3 regions of the Enterobacter sp. WI-ESBL-E8 genome follow, and region 3 is predicted to be linked to each of the others. Evidence: predicted binding sites of a transcription regulator. Region 3 holds the regulator's gene; each other region holds the start of a gene.

Region 1 (4,237 bases), 1.7 Mb from region 3:
CTGAGCAGGAACGGTCTTCGCGACCACCATCAGACCGGTGGTGTCTTTATCCAGACGGTGTACGATGCCCGCGCGCGGGACATCCGCGATAGGCGGGTAATAATGGAGAAGTGCGTTAAGTACCGTACCGTCAGGGTTCCCCGCCCCCGGATGAACAACCAGGTCGCGCGGCTTGTTGATCACCAGAATGTCATCATCTTCATAGACGATGTCCAGCGGGATATCCTGCGGCTCGAAGCGGATTTCCTCTTCGATTTCAGCATTGATGGCGACAGCTTCCCCGCCTAACACTTTCTCTTTTGGTTTGTCCCAGATCTTGCCGTTTACCAGCACGCGCTGGTCAAGGATCCATTCTTTTATGCGTGAACGCGAATAATCAGGGAACAATTCGGCCAAAGCCTGATCTAAGCGTTGACCGAGCTGATTTTCGGAGACTGTTGCGGTGAGTTCTACTCGTTGTGCCATAAACTGCTTCTTCGTTTAACGTTGGGTTTTACGGCTTTGCCGTTTAATATAGTGTGCTATTGTAGCTGGTCTTAATCGGGAGCAGGAACAGAGTTTCTCCCGGACAAACATTTGAGGAAAGTCAAAACGTCATGACGCGCATGAAATATCTGGTGGCAGCGGCCACGTTGAGCCTGGCTTTGGTGGGCTGCTCCGGTTCAAATGAACAGGTCCCTGACAATCCGCCGAATGAAATCTATGCGACTGCACAACAAAAGTTGCAGGACGGTAACTGGAAACAGGCGATAACGCAACTGGAAGCGTTGGATAATCGCTATCCATTTGGTCCGTATTCGCAGCAGGTACAGTTAGATCTTATCTACGCATACTATAAAAATGCCGATCTGCCGCTGGCTCAGGCAACCATCGATCGTTTCATGCGTCTGAACCCGACTCATCCTAACATCGACTATGTGATGTACATGCGCGGCCTCACCAACATGGCGCTGGACGACAGTGCTCTGCAGGGCTTCTTCGGCGTGGATCGTTCCGACCGTGATCCGCAGCACGCGCGTGATGCCTTCAATGACTTCTCCAAACTGGTGCGCGGCTATCCGAACAGTCAGTACGTGACCGACGCGACCAAACGTCTGGTGTTCCTGAAAGACCGTCTGGCGAAATATGAATACTCCGTGGCGGAATACTATACCCGCCGTGGTGCATGGGTTGCCGTGGTTAACCGCGTAGAGGGTATGCTGCGTGACTATCCGGACACCCAGGCAACGCGCGACGGCCTGAAGCTGATGGAAAATGCCTACCGTCAGATGCAGATGACTGCTCAGGCTGATAAAGTGGCGAAAATCATCGCCGCCAACAGCAGCAACACCTGATATTGCCTCAATGTAAAACGGCAGCCCGAAGGCTGCCGTTTTTTTATTCGTTTCCGAGCGTCGCTAAAGCGCGTTAGCCCCAACACATCCAGTCAACTATGGCCCCAATTTTTGCCTTCCACAAGGTAAATCTCACCTCTTCCTGCCCTGCCTCACAAAAAAGATTCCCTGACAAAAACCGACAAAATAACGTGATCTAAATCACACATTTTGACATTAGGTCGGGTATGCTGGAATCACCAAGACGGAAAGACAAGAGGTAAAATTTATGACAATGAACATTACCAGTAAACAAATGGAAATTACTCCGGCAATTCGCCAGCACGTCGCAGACCGTCTCGCCAAACTGGATAAATGGCAAACTCATTTGATTAATCCACATATCATCCTGTCCAAGGAGCCGCAGGGTTTCATCGCTGACGCAACTATCAATACTCCAAACGGCCATCTGGTCGCCAGCGCAAAACATGAGGATATGTACACCGCAATTAACGATTTGATCAACAAGCTGGAACGGCAGCTCAATAAAGTGCAACACAAAGGTGAAGCCCGTCGCGCCACAACATCGGTGAAAGACGCCAGCTTCGCGGAAGAAGTTGAAGAAGAGTAATCCTTTAAATTGAGTGTACCGCCAACGCGCCTTCGGGCGCGTTTTTTGTTTTTTATTGACAGGGTGAAAACAGTACGGGTACTTTAACGGTATCAATCACAGGATGACTTTATGAAACTTACGCCGTTCTTCTTCGCATTCTTTTTTACCTTCCCCTGAACGGGAGGCGTTTCGTCGTGTGATAAAGAATGCGAAGACGAACAACAAGGCCTCCCACACCGGGGGGCCTTTTTTATTGATAACGATAAAATGAGACAGGCAACACTATGACACCGGAAAACCCGTTACTGGATCTGCGAGTAAAAATCAGCGCGCTGGACGAGAAACTGCTGGCGCTGCTGGCCGAACGCCGAGCCCTTGCCGTTGAAGTGGGCAAAGCCAAGCTGGACTCCCATCGCCCGGTCCGTGATATTGACCGCGAGCGCGATCTGCTGGAACGTCTCATTCAGCTCGGTAAAGCGCATCACCTCGATGCCCACTACATCACCCGGTTGTTCCAGCTCATCATTGAAGACTCCGTTCTGACCCAGCAAGCGCTGCTCCAGCAGCATCTGAACAAAACCAATCCACACTCTGCACGTGTCGCTTTCCTTGGGCCAAAGGGCTCTTATTCTCACCTGGCCGCACGTCAGTATGCCGCACGCCATTTCGAAGAATTTATTGAGAGCGGCTGTGCAAAATTCGCCGATATTTTCAACCAGGTCGAGACCGGCCAGGCGGATTACGCCGTGGTGCCGATTGAAAACACCAGCTCCGGCGCCATCAACGACGTCTACGATTTGCTGCAGCACACCACTCTTTCGCTGGTTGGTGAGCTGACAATCCCTATCGATCACTGCGTGCTGGTCTCCGGCTCAACGGACCTGAGCAAGATCGAAACGGTTTACAGTCATCCACAGCCGTTCCAGCAGTGCAGCCAGTTCCTGAACCGCTATCCGAACTGGAAAATTGAGTACACCGAAAGCACCTCGGCGGCGATGGAAAAAGTGGCGCAGGCTAACTCCCCAACCGTTGCTGCGCTCGGCAGCGAAGCGGGCGGCGCGCTGTATGGTTTACAGGTGCTGGAGCGCAACCTGGCAAACCAGACGCAAAATATTACCCGCTTCGTGGTGCTGGCCCGCAAGGCCATCAACGTTTCAGACCAGGTACCGGCCAAAACCACGCTGCTGATGGCGACCGGGCAGCAGGCCGGCGCGCTGGTTGAAGCCCTGCTGGTGCTGCGTAACCACAACCTGATCATGACCAGGCTGGAATCACGTCCGATCCACGGTAATCCATGGGAAGAGATGTTTTATCTCGATATCCAGGCCAACCTGGAGTCTGCTTCCATGCAGAAAGCCCTGCGCGAGCTGGGCGAAATCACCCGCTCCATGAAAGTGCTGGGCTGCTATCCGAGCGAAAACGTCGTGCCGGTCGACCCGAGCTAACGTTCGATAAAGCGGCTTTTCTTCACCCCTGCCACGCTCACGGGCAGGGTGAAGATGGCGCCGGAGAGCGGATACTTCGCCACCTCCTCCGCATCCATATTTTCCCGCGTCGTCGTAATGAACAGCGTTTTCATATCATCGCCGCCAAAACAGACCATCGTCGGGCAACGTACCGGCATTTCATACTCTTCCAGCTGTTCCCCTTCTGGAGAAAAACGCGCGATACGCCAGCCGTCAAACAGCGCGCTCCAGTAGCAGCCCTCCACATCCATTGCCGCGCCGTCCGGTATCCCCTCGCCCTCTTTAAACTGACGAAACACCTCGCGCCTGCCCGGCTCACCCTGCTCATCAAGCGGGGTACGGTAAATCACGCCGTTTGGCGTGTCGGAGGTAAACATCCACTGGTTCTCCGGGCTAAACGCTAAGCCATTGTGCCCGTGAATATCGCACTGGATCACTTTCGGCGTCAGATCGTTATTGATACGCATCAGCAGCGCGCCGTTGTAATCCCCCGGCCCCCAGAAGGTCCCGGCATAGAAGCGCCCCTGACTGTCGGTTCCCCCATCGTTAAAACGCGCCAGCTGCGGGTTAGAGGGGTTATCACACACCTTGCGCTGCAGGAGGCCATGCTTATCGGCAAGCCAGATGCCGCTGCGCATGGCGACGATAAACCCGCCGCGCTCGCGCAGCGCGAAACAGCCTACCTCCTCATGGAAAGAGAGCACTGTGTGTTCCGCCGTCGGCAGATGGTATCGGTGGATTTCCCCTTCCAGGATATCGGCCCAGTAGAGTGCGCGCTCTTCTGCGCTCCACGTCGGGCATTCAGGCAGATGCCCGGTGTAATTTAACAGCAGCTGCAGTTCAGC
Region 2 (4,237 bases), 860 kb from region 3:
AATCATCCGGCCTTCATCTTCGAGCACCCAGCGCTCGGCATCTTTTTTCAGCAGCTCAACGGCAAGGTGATTTTCAAAGCTTGCCTGGGAAAGCTGCGGCGTGAGGGTGCGACCAAACGAGGAACCGCGATGGTGCGCCAGCCCTTCCAGATCGATTCCCTGCGCGTGCTGCTTCACCAGCAGCGTTTTACCGTTTCCGGTACAGCCGCCGATGAGCACCATCGGTTTTTGCGACTGCTCGATGGTTGCCTGAATCGCCGCCTGACGCAGGGCCTTATAGCCGCCGCGGATCAGCGGGTAATCGATACCCGCCTCTTTCAGCCAGGCCTGGGAGATATGCGAGCGCTGGCCGCCGCGCGCGCAGCAGAGAAAGCCCTCTGGACGGGCAAGGCAGGCTTCGCGCCAGGCGTTGATGCGCGCATCGCGCGTCTCACCCTTTACCAGACTATGGCCGAGCGCCAGCGCGGCCTCCGGGCCCTGGCGTTTATAGCAGGTGCCCACGGCGGCGCGTTCGTCGTCGTTCATCAGCGGCAGGTTAAGGGCGGCGGGCATCGCGCCCTGGGCAAATTCGATCGGCGCGCGAACGTCGATTAAAGGGGTATCGGACGCGAGGATCGCGCGATAGTCCGTTCCATCGTTCATGGGTATTCCAGAAAAAAGCTAAGCAGCAATGGGCGGGAATTGTACGCCGGGGAAAGAGGAGGTCAACTCCCCGGCGGAGGGCGCGCTATTTAAGCTTTGATTGTGCCCAGACGATACCGCTCGCATATTCAGGCGGCAGGAGAGGGATCATGGCTTCCAGCGTGGCGCTCAGGCGGTCCGTGTCGCTGTCGTTCAGGTTCAGGTGACCCACTTTACGACCCGCGCGAACCTCTTTGTCATACCAGTGCAGGTGCACCAGCGGCAGCTTCAGCCAGTCGTAGTACAGATCGGTGCCGATCAGGTTGATCATCACCGACGGGCTGTTGACCACCGGCTGCGGCAGCGGCAGGTCGGTGATGGCGCGCAGATGCAGTTCGAACTGGCTGATGGACGCACCGTTTTGCGTCCAGTGGCCGCTGTTGTGCACGCGCGGCGCAAGTTCGTTGATCAGCAGACCGGACGGGGTGATAAAGCACTCCATCGCCATGACGCCCACATAGCCGAGTTCGTGCATGATGGCAGAGAGCATATCTTCCGCCTGTGCCTGCTGGTCTGCGTTTGCGTGCGGGAAGGCCACGCTGGTGCGCAGGATACCGTCCTGATGCAGGTTATGCGTCAGAGGGTAAAACACCGTGCGGCCATCGTGCCCGCGCGCGCCAACCAGCGACACTTCACCGCTGAAGTTAATGCCCTGCTCAACGATGCACTCGCCGTAGCAGTCATCCGGCAGCTCGCCGGTGTCGTTCGCGCGCAGACGCCACTGGCCGCGGCCGTCGTAGCCACCCACGCGGCGTTTCACGATCGCCAGCTCGCCCAGCATCGCGAAGACGTCATTCCACTCGCTTTTATCGGACAGGAGCTGCCACGGCGCGGTCGCGAGGCCGAGCTTGTCGAACAGCTGCTTTTGCGTCAGGCGGTCAGCAATAATTGGGAACACATCGCGGTTAACAAAGGCGTTGTGACGCGCCAGCTCGCGTGTCAGGGCCGTCTCCGGCCAGCGTTCGATCTCGGCGGTAATCACGCTCTGGTGGAACGGCACGGCTTCAGGTTCAGCATCCAGCCCGACGGGCCAGACGGCAATACCCAGCGGTTCACCTGCCTGGCGCAGCATGCGGCCCAGCTGGCCGTTACCGAGGACGCAAACCTGCTTCATGCCGCACCCCGCGGGTCTGGATTGTCCAGCACTTCGTCGGTCTGGGCTTTACGCCATTCGGTCAGACGCTGGTGCAGGTCTTTATCGTGAGTCGCCAGGATTTGGGCTGCCAGCAGGGCGGCGTTTGCCGCACCCGCTTTACCAATCGCCAGCGTGCCGACGGGAATGCCGCGCGGCATCTGAACGATGGAATAGAGGCTATCAACACCGCTCAGTGCGGCGCTTTGTACCGGGACGCCGAGAACCGGCACCAGCGTTTTGGCGGCAATCATGCCTGGCAGATGTGCTGCGCCGCCCGCACCGGCAATAATCACCTCATAACCGTTCTCTTCGGCGCTTTCGGCGAAGCTGAACAGTTTGTCCGGTGTACGGTGTGCGGAGACCACTTCTACGTGATGCGGAACATTCAGGATTTCAAAGATTTCGGCGGCGAACTGCATGGTAGCCCAGTCGCTTTTGGACCCCATCACGATGGCGACACGCGCCGGATTATTGCGGGAAGACATGCGTCTTAAAACTCCTGTGGTGCGAAACACACTGCTTTCGAGGGCACAGAGAATAGCATGTTATACGGGCAAGGAAAACGGTTGCGCGGTTAAAAGGTGAGCCGTTGTTGCCATCCATTCATAACAAAACAGACCGCGTTCTGGCGGTCTGTTTTCGTTGTTCGGCAATCATTATTTAGTCAGTTCTGCGGTCATGTGCACGCGGTTGTTGAACTGTGCGCTGGTGATTTTGTAAGAGGCACCCTGTTCAGCGGCCTGTGCAGCAATTTTCGCTTCTGCACGGTCAAGGGTTGAGCCGGTTGCGCTGACGCTCTGCGCGAAAGCACCGAAAGAAGCCAGAGAAAGAGCGGTAACTCCAACGAAAGTTTTGATGGATTTCATGGTCGTATTCCTTAAGTAATTTATCTGGGATAGGGCGTGTTGCCCTGATGTGATAAATAATAGACCGACCATGGACTGATTAAAATCGAAACAATTTGCCGATATCGTTCAATTAAATTGAATGAATTTGCGCGAGGATTAAAACGGAAAAGCGATCAGCTTTACGCCCTCAGGCGTGACTTTGACCATCGATCCTTCGCTGTGCCAGGCACCCAATACCACGCGGTGTGCGGGCTTGCCGTTGGCGATAAGGGAATGCACGTCAGGACGATGGGTATGGCCGTGAATGAGCCACTGCACGCGGTGCTTTTCCATGACGTTGACAACTGCCTGCGGGTTAACGTCCATGATGGTGATGGATTTGCTGCTGTTGGCGGTTTTACTGCCCGCGCGCATTCTGGCGGCGATGCGGTTGCGGATGAACAGCGGCAGGGCCAGGAACAGCGTTTGGATCCACGGGGTGTGGACTTTGGTGCGAAACGCCAGGTAGCCGGTATCGTCGGTGCAGAGCGTATCGCCGTGCATGATCAGGATCTTTCGGCCGTAGAGGTCGAGCACCTGTTCTTCCGGCAGCAGCGTCATACCGCTTTCGCGGGCGTAGCGCTTGCCGAGCAGGAAATCGCGGTTGCCGTGAATGAAGTAGCAGGGGACGCCAGACTCAGCCAGCGCTTTTATGGCCGCAGCCATTTCACGGTGCAGCGGGTTAGGATCGTCGTCGCCGATCCAGGCTTCGAAGAGATCGCCCAGGATGTACAGCGCATCGGCGCTTTTCGCTTCACCGCGTAAAAAACGCAGAAAACCGGCGACGATCGCCGGTTCTTCTGTTTGCAGATGCAAATCTGCAATAAAGAGTGTCGCCACGAATTACTCGCTGACGGTCACGCTTGTAATCACAACGTCTTCTTTAGGAACGTCCTGGTGCATGCCGCTGCGGCCGGTAGAGACGGCTTTGATCTTGTCAACCACGTCCATACCTTCAACCACTTCTGCGAATACGCAGTAGCCCCAACCCTGCAGGCTTTCGCCGGAGAAGTTCAGGAAGTCGTTATCAGCCACGTTGATGAAGAACTGCGCGGTCGCAGAGTGAGGCGCCTGAGTACGGGCCATCGCCAGCGTGCCGCGGGTGTTTTTCAGGCCGTTGTTCGCTTCGTTTTTGATCGCTTCTTTGGTTTCTTTCTGGTTCATGCCAGGTTCAAAACCGCCGCCCTGGATCATAAAGCCGTTGATCACGCGGTGGAAGATGGTGTTGTTGTAGAAACCTTCGCGGCAGTAGTCCAGGAAGTTTTTAACTGTTTCAGGCGCTTTGTCATCAAAGGTTTTGATTACGATATCGCCATGATTAGTGTGGAAAGTAACCATTTTTGCATCCTGTTCCGTTATTGTGGTACGTCGACCCGCGTTCGGGTCATATATAGGGGCTTGTTATAGCATAACCACAGGATGCGATCACCTTGCATTGTGTGCTGCTTCGGGTTTGAATTACGGGTAGAATACCCGGTTTTCAACCACACACGTGTTTACATGGAATCTTCGATGTTAAAAATCTTTAATACAA
Region 3 (4,237 bases):
GGTGTAAAGGGTGAACATCGCCCCTGCCCCCAGGACGGTGGTAAGCAGCGCGGAGAGCACCTGCGGGCGCATCAGCACCGAAAGCTCTCTGCGCACGTCAGGACGTTCCCCCGCGCTGCCTTTTGGCAAGGAGAAGAACAGCGCCACCATGGCAATCACGCCTAGCCCGGCGGTCGCCAGGAAGGACATACGCCAGCCGATCGCTTCACCCAGCCAGGTCGCCGCAGGCACCCCGCCAATGTTGGCAATCGTCAGGCCCATAAACATGGTTGCCACGGCGCTCGCCTGCTTGTGTTTTGGCACCACGCTTGCCGCCACGACCGACCCCAGCCCAAAGAACGCGCCGTGGTTAAGGCTGGTCAGAATGCGTGACAGCATCAGCGTGGTGTAGTCCGGCGCAATGGCGGAAAGCACGTTGCCCAGGGTGAAAATCGCCATCAGGAAAATCAGCGCATTGCGGCGCGCGCGGTGCGAAAGGAGAAGCGTCATCAGCGGCGCGCCTACCATCACGCCGATTGCGTAGGCGCTGATTAACATGCCTGCAGCAGGGATCGAGACGTCCACGCCCCGGGCAATAACAGGCAGTAACCCCATCGGGGAGAATTCAGTGGTGCCAATCCCAAAAGCGCCAATCGCCAGGGCCAGCAGGGGAAAATTGATTTTCATGCGTCAACTCCGGATGCCGTGTCATGTGGTGACACAGAACAAAGAAGCCGAAAGCATGACATCAATCACAAAAAATGAGAAGTTAACAAAATGGCAAAAGATTTTTGCATGAGAAGTAACAATTGGGGCGATCGGGAGGGAGAACGCTCTCCCTCCGCGTAAATCAGTGCAGCGCAGCCGTCAGACCGGCAGCGACAATCAGAGCCAGCACAATAACGGTGGTGAACAGCGAAAACTTCAGATCGGAACTCATCAATTTTTCTCCTTTTAATCCCCCCACGAAAAGTGAGCCTGCTCATTTTTGCACAGTTTACGTCAAAAATCTTCCTGGATTTAAACTGATAAACACTTTACCTCTTCCCCTTTTCATCAAGATAGGACAAAATTCCACGCTAAATTTATTAGCGTACCGGCCATTGACCCCCTCCTGACGTCCCGTGTCGTTTTCCCGGCGTGCCGCAACTTAACATTGCGAAATAAGGGTGAGAGAAGGCAAACGTTTACCTTCAGGTTTTTCAGGAGCTTAGGATATGGTCTGGAGTGACATTTAATGGCAACAATTAAAGACGTAGCAAAACGCGCAAACGTTTCCACTACAACCGTATCACATGTTATTAACAAAACCCGCTTCGTGGCGGAAGAGACGCGCAATGCCGTCTGGGCCGCGATCAAAGAGCTGCACTATTCGCCAAGTGCGGTTGCGCGAAGCCTCAAGGTTAATCACACCAAATCTATTGGATTGCTGGCCACCAGCAGTGAAGCGGCCTATTTTGCCGAGATCATTGAAGCGGTTGAGAAAAACTGCTTCCAGAAAGGCTATACCCTGATTCTGGGCAACGCGTGGAACAGCATTGAAAAACAGCGCGCCTACCTGTCGATGATGGCGCAAAAGCGCGTTGATGGCCTGCTGGTGATGTGTTCCGAGTATCCGGAGTCCGTGCTGTCCATGCTCGAAGAGTATCGCCATATTCCGATGGTGGTGATGGACTGGGGCGAAGCGCGCGCGGACTTCACCGATTCCGTTATCGATAACGCCTTTGAAGGCGGCTATATGGCCGGTCGTTACCTGATCGAACGCGGTCACCGCGAGATTGGCGTGATCCCGGGTCCGCTGGAGCGCAACACCGGCGCGGGCCGTCTGGCCGGCTTCATGAAAGCAATGGAAGAAGCGCTGATCAACGTGCCGGAAAACTGGATCGTGCAGGGCGACTTTGAGCCGGAGTCGGGCTACCGCGCTATGCAGCAGATCGTCTCCCAGCAGCATCGTCCGACCGCCGTGTTCTGCGGGGGCGACATCATGGCGATGGGCGCGCTCTGCGCCGCCGATGAGCTGGGCCTGCGCGTACCGCAGGATATTTCCGTGATCGGGTATGATAACGTGCGTAACGCGCGCTACTTTACGCCAGCGTTGACCACCATTCACCAGCCGAAAGATTCGCTGGGCGAAACGGCCTTCAATATGCTGATGGACAGGATCGTCAACAAGCGCGAAGAGTCGCAGTCCATTGAAGTTCACCCGCGCCTTATCGAACGCCGTTCCGTTGCGGATGGTCCGTTCCGCGACTACCGTCGTTAATCGCTCTACGGGGCCAGCTACGCTGGCTCCCGTAACCACTCTCGGTTGAGCGTTTCGCTGTCTCCCAGATAATCCAGAAGCCAGTCCATGGCGGGTGAGACGTCATTTTGCTGCCAGGTGAGGCAGCAGGCCGCATCCGGGAAGGGATTCTCCAGCGTCAGTTCAACCCATTCTCCGGTATCGATTTTTGGGCGCGCAAAGTGCACGGGCACCATCGCGACGCACAGCCCGGCGCTGAGGCACGTCGCCGACGATTCCCAGTCAGGGGCCACCACCCGCCGCTGGTTATCCAGAAGCCAGGTGATACGCTTGGGTAATGAACGGGAGGTATCCTCCAGCACCAGTGAAGGCCAGTTGCGTAGCGTATCGTCGCTCAACGGCCCTTCCATTGCCGCCAGCGGATGATCGCGTGCCACCACGCACTTCCAGCTCAGCATGCCCATATCGCGAAAGGCGTAACGTCCCCCGACCGGGATCGCCTGCGTGGCCCCAATCGCCATCTCTGCCCTGCCGTCCGCCAGCGCATCCCAGACGCCGTTGAACACCTCCTGCGAGACCCGCAGCTCCACGTCAGAAAAATGCCGATAGAAATCGACGATCATTTGCCGGGTGCGTTCCGGCTTAACGATGTTATCCACCGCGATGGATAGATGTCCCCGCCAGCCGTTGGCGATCTGCTGACACTGTTCGCGGGTGATCTGCATTTTTTTGATAACAGAACGCCCTTCCTTCAAAAACCACGCGCCTGCGGGCGTTAATTCCACGTCGCGATGGCGCCGCTCAAACAGCGGCACCGCCAGCCACTCTTCGAGCTGACGCACGGTGTAGCTGATAGCCGAAGGGACGCGGTGCAGCTCCTGCGCCGCACCGCTAAAGCTGCCGTTACGCGCGACAGCATCGACCACTTCAAGAGAATAATCTGACCACATTTTCTGCCTGCAAAATTTTTGAATGCACCCGCCAAATATTAGCGTTTCACAAGCGGCTTTGCACTCCCTACACTCAGCGCCAACGTACACCTGCCTCCTTAAGGAGAATAAAATAATGCAACCCAGGAAAGGTTTTTTAGTCTGGCTCGGCGGCTTAAGCGTGCTGGGCTTTTTGGCCACCGATATGTACCTGCCGGCTTTCGCCGCTATGCAGGAAGATCTGCAGACGCCTGCCGCGGCCATCAGCGCCAGCCTGAGTTTGTTCCTCGCCGGTTTTGCTTTCGCACAGCTGCTCTGGGGACCGCTCTCGGATCGCTTTGGTCGTAAACCGGTATTGCTGCTGGGTCTGGCCATTTTTGCCGTTGGCTGTCTGGGGATGCTATGGGTACGCGACGCCACCTGGCTGCTGGTGCTGCGCTTTATTCAGGCCGTGGGCGTCTGTGCCGCTGCCGTCACCTGGCAGGCGCTGGTTACCGACTACTACCCGGCTAACCGCACAAACCGTATTTTCGCCACCATTATGCCGCTCGTGGGACTCTCGCCAGCCCTTGCTCCGCTGCTGGGCAGCTGGATCCTCGCGCATTTTGACTGGCAGGCCATTTTTGCCACGCTGTTTGCCATCACGCTGGTACTAATGCTGCCGGCGTTTGCCCTCAAGCCCGCGCATAAAAAAGAGGCGCATGCTGACGCGAAGCCAATCACCTTCACTTCCCTGCTCGGCACCAAAGCGTATCGCGGCAATGTCCTGATCTATGCCGCCTGCTCGGCGAGCTTCTTCGCGTGGCTCACCGGCTCGCCGTTTATTCTGCACGATATGGGATACAGCCCGGCAGCCATCGGGCTGAGCTACGTTCCGCAGACCATCGCGTTCCTGGTGGGCGGATACGGCTGTCGCGCAGCGCTGCAAAAGTGGGAAGGTCAGCAGATGCTGCCATGGCTGCTGGTGCTGTATGCCCTGAGCGTTATCGGGACCTGGGCCGTTGGCTTTATTCCGGGCGCCGGTCTGGCTGAAATTTTGATTCCATTCTGCGTGATGGCCGTCGCGAACGGGGCGATTTACCCTATC

The links. The regulator PurR, encoded in region 3, represses purine synthesis genes. The targets are predictions, from matches to a motif close to CANGCAAACGTTTGCNTG.
Region 1: a site for PurR is predicted at 1,488-1,505, ahead of raiA (ribosome-associated translation inhibitor RaiA). Genes of this name have one in related genera too.
Region 2: a site for PurR is predicted at 2,372-2,389, ahead of purE (5-(carboxyamino)imidazole ribonucleotide mutase). Genes of this name have one in related genera too.

The regions. Positions count from the first base shown of each region.
Region 1 covers NZ_JBRWXJ010000001.1:3,729,058-3,733,294, forward strand. The annotation lists gene rluD (23S rRNA pseudouridine(1911/1915/1917) synthase RluD) at 1-465, opposite strand, end outside; gene bamD (outer membrane protein assembly factor BamD) at 597-1,334, shown strand; gene raiA (ribosome-associated translation inhibitor RaiA) at 1,603-1,944, shown strand; Phe leader region at 2,055-2,180, shown strand; gene pheL (pheA operon leader peptide PheL) at 2,056-2,103, shown strand; gene pheA (bifunctional chorismate mutase/prephenate dehydratase) at 2,211-3,371, shown strand; gene ACWHWP_RS17615 (SMP-30/gluconolactonase/LRE family protein) at 3,368-4,237, opposite strand, start outside.
Region 2 covers NZ_JBRWXJ010000001.1:1,179,485-1,183,721, forward strand. The annotation lists gene mnmH (tRNA 2-selenouridine(34) synthase MnmH) at 1-642, opposite strand, end outside; gene purK (5-(carboxyamino)imidazole ribonucleotide synthase) at 728-1,795, opposite strand; gene purE (5-(carboxyamino)imidazole ribonucleotide mutase) at 1,792-2,301, opposite strand; gene ACWHWP_RS05605 (YdgH/BhsA/McbA-like domain containing protein) at 2,473-2,682, opposite strand; gene lpxH (UDP-2,3-diacylglucosamine diphosphatase) at 2,821-3,543, opposite strand; gene ppiB (peptidylprolyl isomerase B) at 3,547-4,041, opposite strand; gene cysS (cysteine--tRNA ligase) at 4,216-4,237, shown strand, end outside.
Region 3 covers NZ_JBRWXJ010000001.1:2,034,885-2,039,121, reverse strand. The annotation lists gene ACWHWP_RS09745 (MFS transporter) at 1-666, opposite strand, end outside; gene cydH (cytochrome bd-I oxidase subunit CydH) at 830-919, opposite strand; gene purR (HTH-type transcriptional repressor PurR) at 1,217-2,242, shown strand; gene punR (DNA-binding transcriptional activator PunR) at 2,260-3,171, opposite strand; gene punC (purine nucleoside transporter PunC) at 3,287-4,237, shown strand, end outside.